3 regions of the Streptomyces sp. ALB3 genome follow, and region 1 is predicted to be linked to each of the others. Evidence: riboswitches for the same ligand, from Rfam matches in the RefSeq annotation. Region 1 holds a riboswitch; each other region holds the start of a gene.

What was found. Region 1 has a riboswitch for cobalamin ahead of ACHFIV_RS15035 (ABC transporter substrate-binding protein). Riboswitches for the same ligand answer to the same signal wherever they lie in the genome.
Region 2: linked by a shared signal. The riboswitch ahead of ACHFIV_RS21995 (cobalamin biosynthesis protein) and the one ahead of ACHFIV_RS15035 (ABC transporter substrate-binding protein) in region 1 are both predicted to bind cobalamin.
Region 3: linked by a shared signal. The riboswitch ahead of ACHFIV_RS04495 (ribonucleoside-diphosphate reductase subunit alpha) and the one ahead of ACHFIV_RS15035 (ABC transporter substrate-binding protein) in region 1 are both predicted to bind cobalamin.

What each region holds. Positions count from the first base shown of each region.
Region 1 is NZ_JBISCE010000026.1:663,504-666,769, forward strand. It holds gene ACHFIV_RS15025 (MFS transporter) at 1-456, shown strand, start outside; gene ACHFIV_RS15030 (class I SAM-dependent methyltransferase) at 453-1,202, shown strand; cobalamin riboswitch at 1,257-1,432, shown strand; gene ACHFIV_RS15035 (ABC transporter substrate-binding protein) at 1,463-2,506, shown strand; gene ACHFIV_RS15040 (FecCD family ABC transporter permease) at 2,548-3,266, shown strand, end outside.
Region 2 is NZ_JBISCE010000035.1:51,234-54,499, reverse strand. It holds gene ACHFIV_RS22000 (cobyric acid synthase) at 1-584, opposite strand, end outside; gene ACHFIV_RS21995 (cobalamin biosynthesis protein) at 581-1,525, opposite strand; cobalamin riboswitch at 1,657-1,786, opposite strand; gene ACHFIV_RS21990 (hypothetical protein) at 1,933-2,154, opposite strand; gene ACHFIV_RS21985 (anion permease) at 2,167-3,266, opposite strand, start outside.
Region 3 is NZ_JBISCE010000003.1:568,404-571,669, forward strand. It holds gene ACHFIV_RS04495 (ribonucleoside-diphosphate reductase subunit alpha) at 1-1,593, opposite strand, end outside; cobalamin riboswitch at 1,730-1,853, opposite strand; gene ACHFIV_RS04500 (GNAT family N-acetyltransferase) at 1,906-2,406, opposite strand; gene mctP (monocarboxylate uptake permease MctP) at 2,554-3,266, opposite strand, start outside.

The DNA.
Region 1 (3,266 bases):
TGCTTCGCCCTGGTGATCGTCGTGCAGCCCCTGGCTTCCGGGCTGATCCGGCGCATGCCGTACGGTCCGGCCCTCGCGGTCGGCTTCGCCGGCCTGGCGGCCGGTCTGGCCGTGCTCGCGATCGGGACCCGCCCCGCTCTCCTCGCCGGCGGCGCACTGATCACCTTGGGCGACATCGTGCTGTTCCTGAAGAACGATCTGGAGGCCCTGCGCCGCAGCCCACGCTCCGACGCGGTGATCTTCGGTCAGCAGCGCCTGGCGGCCGGTCTGGGCGCCTGCGCCAGCGGGGTGCTGGGCGGCCTCGTCTACAGCTTCGGCGAACGAGCCGGCGACACGGGGGCGTTCTGGCTCATTGCCGCAGCGCAGTGCCTGCTGCTCCCCCCGCTTCTCCTGATGCTGCGCCACCGCGCGGCACGTCCCGCACAGCTACCGCGAAGGAGCACTGTCGCGCCATGACACGTACCGGCGGATTCCAGGACGACGACTTCTGGACCGAGTTCCACGACTTCCTGTTCACCGGGCAACGCCACACCCAGGCCGAGGAACTGGTGGCGACCTCACCGCTGCTGCGCTTCCGGCCCGGGGCGCGGGTGCTCGATCTGTGCTGCGGCCCCGGGGTGTTCACGGTTCCGCTCGCCGGCGGCGGCTACGACGTGACCGGCGTGGACGTGAGCCCGGCCATGCTGGAGCGGGCACGCAAGCACTCGGCCGACGCGGGTGCGCGGATCACGTACGTACAGGCCGACGCGCGGACGTACGACCCGCCGGGTGGCTTCGACGCGGTCCTCAACATGTTCACCTCGTTCGGGTACTTCGAGGACCCCGCCGACAACGCCCAGGTCCTCCGGAACATGCACAGGTGCCTGACGCCCGGCGGAACCCTCGTGCTCGACCTCGCGGGTAAGGAGTTGCTGGCCCGCAGGGTCACTCCTCCCAAGGTCGTGCAGCGGGGGGACGACCTGCTCGTACAGACCGACACGGTGCTGGACGACTGGGCGAGGCTGCGCAGCGACTGGGTGCTGGTCCGGGGAGATCACGTGACGCGCGCCACTCTCGTGTGGTTCGTCTACAGCGCCGTGGAGTTGCGCCGGATGGCCGAGGAGGCAGGCTTCGGCCGCGTGGAGGTCTTCGGCGGTTTCGACGGCCGCCCCTACGACCAGGACGCCGAGCGGCTGATCGTACGGGCGGTCCGGGAGGGGTGACGCGGCGCGGGTTCCGGGGCCGCTTCCGCACCCCCTTACGGCCCGGTCTCACCGGAACGTAGGATCACCAGGTCATCGCCGCGACGGGAGACAGGAAGCCGGTGTGAATCCGGCACGGTCCCGCCACTGTGACTGGGGAGTGCTCCTTCCGCGTGCCGGCGTGTGCCGGGCGGCAAGGCGGAGGGCGTCGATCCAGGAGTCAGGACACTGGCCTGTCGCGGGCCCGATCCGAGGAGCGCGGACTCCCCAGGAGGCTTCACGTGTACAACGGCATGTCCCATTCCCCTCAGGACCCCTCCCTCCGTCGGCCACGCGCTCTGCGGGCCTCCGTAGCAGCGGCCGCGTTGTCGGCGGTCCTGCTGACCGCCGGCTGCGGCTCGTCCGGCGAGGCCCGGCATGATCCGGGGACCGCGGGTGCTCCCCCCGAGGGCTTTCCCGTCACCGTCGACAACTGCGGGGTCCGGACGACGTACGACGAACCGCCCGCGCGGGTGGTCACCATCCACCAGCACCCCGCGGAACTGATGCTCGCCCTCGGGCTGAGGAGCCGCATGGTCGGCACCGCGTTCCCCGACTCCGCGGTCCTGCCCGAGCTGGAGCGGGACTTCGAGGCCGTGCCGGAACTGGCCGAGCGGGAGCCCTCGTTCGAGACCGTCCTGGACGCCGGACCCGATCTCGTCTACGGCGGCTACGGCAGCGCCTTCGACGAGAAGGAGGGCCGCTCCCGCACGGCGTTCGCCGACGCGGGGATCGACACCTACCTCAACCGCGAGTACTGCGGGAAGAAGAAGGTGACCATGGAGGACACCTACGCCGAGATCCGCACCATCGGCAAGATCTTCGGAGTCACCGGCCGCGCCGAGAAGCTGGTGTCCACGCTCGAGAGCGACGTCGACGAGGCCGCCTCCGCCGTCGCGAGCGAGCCTGAGGTACCCGTCTTCGTCTACGACAGCGGCGACAGGACCGCCTTCACCGCGGGCGGCAAGAGCCTGGGAACCGAACTCATCCGGCTGGCCGGCGGCAGGAACGTCTTCGCGGACCTCGACGACGTCTTCGGTGACGTCTCGTGGGAGCAGGTCGTGAACCGCAAGCCCGAGGTCATCGCCATCTACGACTACGCGGGGGCCGGAAGCGTCGAGCAGAAGAAGGAGTTCCTCCTCTCACAGCCGGCGCTCGCCGACGTGCCCGCGGTGAAGAACAAGCGGTTCGTCGTGCTGCCGCTCACCGCGACCCTGGTCGGTATCCGCTCGGCCTACGCGGTCGGAGACCTCGCGGGCGGGCTGCACCCCGGAAGCCTCCGGTGACGCCACCCGCCGCACCCGCACCCGCACCCGCCGGCCAGGCCGTGCGGCGCCGGTCTCAGGACACGAAGCGGCCGGGGCCAGGTGTCTTCACCGTCGCCCTGGTGATCCTGGCGGTTCTCCTGCTCGCCTCGCTCACCGCCGGTCTCGCCATCGGCTCCGTGCACGTTCCGCCCGGCCAGGTGTGGGGCATCGTGGCGCACGCACTCGGCGCGGACCTGTCGGAGCCCGGCTGGTCGCGAGCCCGGGAGACCATCGTCCTGGACGTGCGCGCTCCCCGTGTGCTGCTCGGCGCCGTGACCGGGGCCGGACTCGCGGTGGTGGGGACCGCCATGCAGGCACTGATCCGCAACCCTCTCGCGGAGCCGTACCTTCTGGGGGTCTCGTCCGGAGCGTCCCTCGGGGCCGTGACGGTCATCGTCTTCGGGGTGACCCTGTTCGGGCCGGTCTCCTTGTCGGTCGCAGCGTTCGCGGGCGCGCTGGGGGCGCTGCTCCTCGTCTACGCCACCGCCCGCACCGGTGGCCGCATCACCTCCGTACGGCTCGTGATGTCCGGCGTGGCCATCGCGGCCGTGCTCACCGCACTCCTGAACCTGCTGCTCCTGACGACCGATCGCGGGAACGAGGCCCGTGCGGTGCTGGCCTGGACACTCGGTGGCCTGGGAGGGGTGAACTGGGGCACCCTGTGGCTGCCGAGCACGGCCCTGCTCCTCGGGGTGGCCGTCCTGTTGGCGCACGCCCGCAACCTGAACCTGCTGCTCGC
Region 2 (3,266 bases), on a different contig from region 1:
AGGTAGCCCGCGACCAGCGACTGGTCCTCGGGGCTGAGCAGCGCCGTCGTACCGAAGAACGAGGCGAACACACCGCCCCGGTCGATGTCGCCGACCACCAGCACGGGAAAGCGCGCCGCCCGGGCGATGCCCATGTTCACGATGTCCGTACGCCGCAGGTTGATCTCCGCCGGGCTCCCCGCCCCCTCGCAGATCACGGCGTCGTACGTGGCCCGCAACTGCTCCAGACAGTCCGTGACCGTCCCCAGCAGAGCCTCCTGCCGCCCCCCGTGGTAGCCGCGCGCACTCATCTCGCCGACCGGCTTCCCCATCAGGACGACCTGGCTCGACCGGTCGCCTCCGGGCTTGAGGAGCACCGGGTTCATCAGCGCCGACGGCTCCACCCGGGCGGCCTGCGCCTGCATCGCCTGGGCGCGGCCGATCTCCGCGCCCTCCCGGGTGACGAAGGAGTTCAGCGACATGTTCTGCGCCTTGAACGGCGCGACCTTCACCCCCCGGCGCACCAGCCACCGGCAGATCCCCGCGGTGACGACGCTCTTGCCCGCGTCCGACGTGGTTCCCGCGACCAGCAGCCCGCCGCTCATCCGACTCTCCGTCCCATGGCCAGCCGTCCCGCCGCACACACGGCGAGGGCCAGCACACTCACACGGCGCGACAGCCGCACCGCGCGTTCGATGTCCGTGACCCGCACGTCCCGGCCGGCCTCCCCGTTGAGCACCGGCCGGTGCTCGACCCGTCCGCCGTAGGCGAGGGTGCCGCCGAGACGCACGCCGAGCGCCCCCGCGAACGAGGCCTCCACCGGACCCGCGTTGGGGCTGGGATGCCTGCCCGCGTCGGCCCGCCAGGCCCGGACGGCCGCACGCGGGCGCCCCCCGGCGGCCACGGCGAGCACGGCGGTGAGCCGGGCCCCGGGCCAGCCGGCGACGTCGTCGAGCCGGGCCGAAGCCCAGCCGTAGCGCCGGTAGCGGGGCGACTTGTGCCCGACCATGGCGTCGAGCGTGTTGACGGCGCGGAAACCGACGAGTCCGGGCACACCGCCGAGCGCCCCCCACACCAGGGCCCCCACCACGGCGTCGGAGGTGTTCTCGGCGACGGACTCCACCACCGCGCGGGCGATCTGCCGCTCGTCCAGCGCCTGCGGGTCACGGCCGCACAGATGCGGCAGCCGCTCCCGGGCGAGCCCGACGTCCCCGGCGGCCAGGGCGTCACCGATGGCACGGGCCTCGCGGCCCAGCGACGTGCCCCCGACGACGGCCCAGGTGGCGGCGGCCGTCAGTGCCACGGAGGCGGCGGGACGGTCGCGTACGGCACGGGCGGCCAGCGCGGCGGCGCCCGTCGCGCCACCGGCGCAGACGAGCGTGTGCAGGGCGCCCCAGCCGCGGTGATCGCGCCACAGCCGGTTCTCGGCGCCCGCCGCCGCACGCCCGAAGGCCGCGACGGGGTGGCCCCGCCGGGGATCACCGAGCAGCAGGTCGCCGATGAGACCGGCGGCGGCGCCGTACGCGAAGATGCGGTCGGCTCGCACGGCTCAGCCGGCCGTCGCGCCTCGGCGGGCCTTCGCGGAAGAAGGTGGTACGACGACCGACAGGGGGCAGCCAGACATGGCGTTATGTCCTCACTCAGGGTCCGCGCCCTGGTTCGACGTGACGGCGACGAGAGTCTCCTGGCTCCCCGGATCCGCAGTTCCTCCGGCCTTCCAGTCCGCGGCGGCGGACCGTGACTTCCGTATGGAGGCTGCTCCCCGGTGACAGTGGCGGGACCGCGCCGGATTCGCACCGGCTTCCTCTCCTGTCGCCGTAATGGCTCCGGCAGTCCACCATGCCCCGCGAACGCCCGTCAACCTGCCGTTGACCTGCGAGGCTCAGTGTGCCCGGACGCACACCGGGCCGGACACGAGGTGTGTCCGGCCCGGTGTGCGTGTCCCGCGCGGGGTCAGGCGACGATCAGGTAGATCCCGTACGCGACCGCCGCCGCGCACAGCCCGAAGCAGAGGTACGCGCCACTGCGCACCAGGGCGCTCGAGCCGCCCCCCTGCGCCGTCGGCACCTGCCGGGCCAGGCCCGTGATGCCGAGGGTGAAGAGGCCGACCAGTGCGACGGTGACCACGAGGCTGACGCCGAAGACGGAGGCGAGGGCTGCCCAGTCGATGTTCATACGGATCTGTCCTTACACCGTGGCCGGGTCGGCCGGGGTTCCGGCCGTCGGAGCCGGGGCCGGGATGGTGGTCTTGAGTTCCGGTGCGACGGTACCGGCGGGCGGCGGGCTGACCGCCGAGATGGCGGTCGTGACGACGCCGGCGGGCTCGGTGTCCGCGTTCACGTTGGTGTGGTCGACCGGCTTGCGGCGCGACAGCAGCCAGATGGCGGCGGATCCCGCGACGAGGATCACGGCGACCACCCCGACGCCCCAGGGGCCCTGCTTGGTCAGGAACTCCGAGCCCGCACCGATCAGACCGGCGGCGGGAAGGGTCAGGCCCCACGCGACGAACATCCGGGTGGCGGTGGACCAGCGGACCGTGCCGCCCTTGCGTCCGAGACCCGCGCCCATGACGGCGCCCGAGCACGACTGCGTGGTGGAGAGGGAGAAGCCGAGGTGCGAGGAGGCCAGGATGACCGTGGCCGCACTCGTCTGGGCGGCGAAGCCCTGCGGCGGGCGGAGGTCGGTGAGACCGCTGCCCATGGTGCGGATGATGCGCCAGCCGCCGAGGTAGGTGCCCAGCGCGATGGCGATACCGGCGGACGCGATGACCCAGACCGGCGGGTTCGAGCCGGGGACCAGGACGCCGCCGGTGACCAGGGCCAGGGTGATGATGCCCATGGTCTTCTGCGCGTCGTTGGTGCCGTGGGCGAGCGACACGAGACCGGCCGAGGCGATCTGGCCCGCGCGGTACCCCTTGGCGGTCGACTTCAGCTGCGCCTCGTCGGTGATCTTCCGGTTGAGGCGGTACGTCAGCTTCGTGGCCAGCAGCGCGGCGACACCGGCGACGAGAGGCGCGGCGATCGCGGGCAGCAGGACCTTGGTGACGACGGTGCCGCCGTCGATCGAGGACCACCCCGCCGACATGACCGCGGCGCCGATGAGGCCGCCGAAGAGTGCGTGGGAGGAACTGGAGGGCAGGCCGACCAGCCAGGTCAGCAGGTTCCACAGGATCGCGCCGACGAGCGCGGCGAAGATGACCTCGGTTCTGAGGCCCTCCTCGTTGATGATCCCGCCGGAGATGGTCTTGGCCACCTCCACCGACAGGAACGCGCCGACGAGGTTGAGAA
Region 3 (3,266 bases), on a different contig from region 1:
GTCGAACGGCAGGCGCAGCTGGAAGAAGACGTCCTGCAGACCCATCGCGCCCAGGCCGACGGGGCGCCAGCGGGCGTTGGAGCGGCCGGCCTGCTCGGTCGGGTAGAAGTTGATGTCCACCACGCGGTCGAGGAAGGTCACCGCCGTGCGGACGGTGGCGTCGAGCCGTTCCCAGTCGATGGTGCCGTCGGTGACGAACGCGCCGAGGTTGACCGACCCGAGGTTGCAGACGGCCGTCTCGCCGTCGTCGGTGACCTCCAGGATCTCGGTGCACAGGTTCGAGGAGTGCACCACGCGGCCCGGCTCGGCGGTCTGGTTCGCGGTGCGGTTGGAGGCGTCCTTGAACGTCATCCAGCCCTGGCCGGTCTGGGCGAGCGTCCGCATCATCCGCCCGTACAGCTCACGGGCCGGGAGTGTCCTGCGGGCGAGCCCCCTGGCCTCGGCGGCCCGGTACGCGGTGTCGAACGCGTCGCCCCACAGGTCCACCAGCTCGGGAGCGTCCGCCGGGGAGAACAGCGACCACTGCGTGTCCGCCTCCACGCGGCGCATGAACTCGTCCGGGATCCAGTGCGCCAGGTTGAGGTTGTGCGTACGCCGCTGGTCCTCACCGGTGTTGTCGCGCAGCTCCAGGAACTCCTCGATGTCCGCGTGCCAGGTCTCCAGGTAGACGGCCGCGGCACCCTTGCGGCGGCCCCCCTGGTTGACCGCGGCGACGGAGGCGTCGAGCGTCTTCAGGAACGGCACGATGCCGTTGGAATGGCCGTTGGTGCCACGGATGAGTGACCCCCGGGCGCGAATACGGGAGTAGGAGAGCCCGATGCCGCCCGCGTGCTTGGAGAGGCGTGCCACCTGGTGGTACCGGTCGTAGATCGAGTCGAGCTCGTCCAGCGGTGAGTCCAGCAGGTAACAGGACGACATCTGCGGGTGGCGGGTGCCGGAGTTGAACAGGGTGGGGGAGGAGGGCAGGTAGTCGAGCCGGTTCATCAGGCCGTACAGCGCTGCCACTTCCTCCAGGGCGCGCTCCGAGGTGTCCTCGGCCAGCCCCGCGGCGACGCGCAGCATGAAGTGCTGCGGGGTCTCGACGACCTGGCGGGTGAGGGGGTGGCGCAGCAGGTAGCGGCTGTACAGGGTCCGCAGCCCGAAGTAGCCGAAGCGGTCGTCGGCACCGTCGGCGAGTGCCTGGCCGACCAGTGCGTCGAGGGCGGCGGAGTGCAGCGCGACGAACTCCGCCGTACGGTCCGCGATGAGGCCCTCGCGGTGCCCGACGGCGACCGACGACGAGAAGGAGACGGCGCCCTGGCCGGCGGCCTCGTCCGCGACGGCCCGGGTGAGCAGCCGGGCGGCGAGCCGGGAGTAGGCCGGGTCCTCGGAGATCAGACCGGCGGCGGCCTCGGTGGCCAGCGAGCGCAACTCGGCCTCGTCCGAACCGGCGTTGCGGCCGCGCAGCGCGGCCGCCGCGACACGTCCGGGGTCGGTGCCGGGCAGGTCGGCGGTGAGGCCGGTCAGGGTCCGCAGCAGGGCGGTCCCGGGCGCGTCGTTCGTGCGGCCTTCGGATTCCGCGGCTGACACCGGGTCGGCTGGCGCGATGGTCACTGGGGCTATCCCTCGCTCGGCTCGGGGCCTGCGGGAGCGGGGCAGCCGGACACGGCGGCGTCCGGGAAAGGGCGCACGGCGCACGGCGTCCACCGGCCCTCCGCGGGGCCCGGACGTCTCGGCGTCCGGTTCGGTCGAGCCGGACGCACTGTCGACAGGTCTTCGGACTTCGGGGTGCGCAGAAGCACACCCATCACACCGTTGCGGGACAGTTCCGGATTCGCACCGGATTCCCCTGCGGCGACAGCGAGGTCGAGCATACATGTGGGGGCTCCTGATTGAAGAAGCCCCCACATGTTGTGTCGGGGTAGGTCAGAGCTCCAGCCGGTATGTCAGGAGTGGGAGGTCCGGGAGCGGGCACCAGTCCCGCTCCGGGGTCCGTACGAAGCCGAGGCGCCGGTAGATCCTGTGGGCGCCCAGCATGGCCGGCTGCGTCGAGAGGACCAGCCCGGAGAGTCCTCCGGCGGCCCGCGCCCGGTCGACGCAGGCCCGTACGAGCGCCTCGCCCGCGCCCCGTCCGCGGGCCTCGGGCGAGACGGCGAGCATCCGGAACTCCGCCTCGTCCTGACTGGCGACGTCCGCCCACGGGCTGCCGGGAGCCACGTAGGTGACGCCGCCCAGCAAGCGGCCGTCGGCGTCCAGCGCGACCAGCACCTCGGCCTCGGCCGCCCGCCGCTCCACGGCGCGAAGCTGATCCAGATAGGGGTCCCCGGCGCCGAGGTCCAGGAGCCCGTCGCCGAGGTAGGCCTGGGCGGTGATCTCGCCCAGAGCCTCGAACTGAGCGGGCCGGACCGGCCTGATCGATACGTCCATGCACGGCAGTCTGCCGCAGACGACCGGCGGGGCGCGCCCCGGTTCCGGACGCCCGGCGGCACCGGGCCGCCGCCGGGGACGACGCCGTCCCGGCAGGGCGGGCCCTGCCGGGACGGAGGATGTCGACGCGCGAGGGCGCGGGGGAGGTCAGTGACCCCCGGGGGCGCCCGCCGTGGCCGGCGGGAGCTCGGCCTTGACGCCCGGGTCGCCGATGTCAGCCGTGTAGTCGGACGGGGAGGTCTCGTCCACGCCGGCAGGAGCCTTCAGCGCGTTGAGGACGAAGGTCAGCACGATCACGACGACGAGGTTCAGCACGAACGCGGTGAGACCGATGTAGCCGATCTCGCCGATTCCCGGGATCTCCTTGGAGGACCCGCCGAAGTGCTTCTGGGTCGGGCTGGCGACGCCGTAGGCGGCCACCGTGCCGTAGATCATGCCGACCGCCCAGCCCGCTATCAGGGCCCAGCGGTGGAACCACCGGGTGAACAGTCCGCCCACCAGGGCCGGCATCGTCTGGAGGATCCAGATGCCGCCCAGCAGCTGGAAGTTGATCGCGACCGTCTTGTCCATGGTGAGGACGAAGGCGAGCGCGCCGACCTTGACCAGCAGCGAGACCAGCTTGGAGACCTTGGTCTCCTGCGCCGGGGTCGCGTCGGGCTTGATGAAGTCCTTGTAGATGTTGCGGGTGAAGAGGTTCGCCGCGGCGATCGACATGATCGCGGCCGGCACCAGGGCGCCGATTCCGATCGCGGCGAAGGCCACACCCGCGAACCAGTCGGGGAACATGTTCTCGAAGAGCTGGGGGATCGCGAGCTGGCCGTTGTCCACCTTGATCCCGGCGGCGATCGCCATGAACCCGA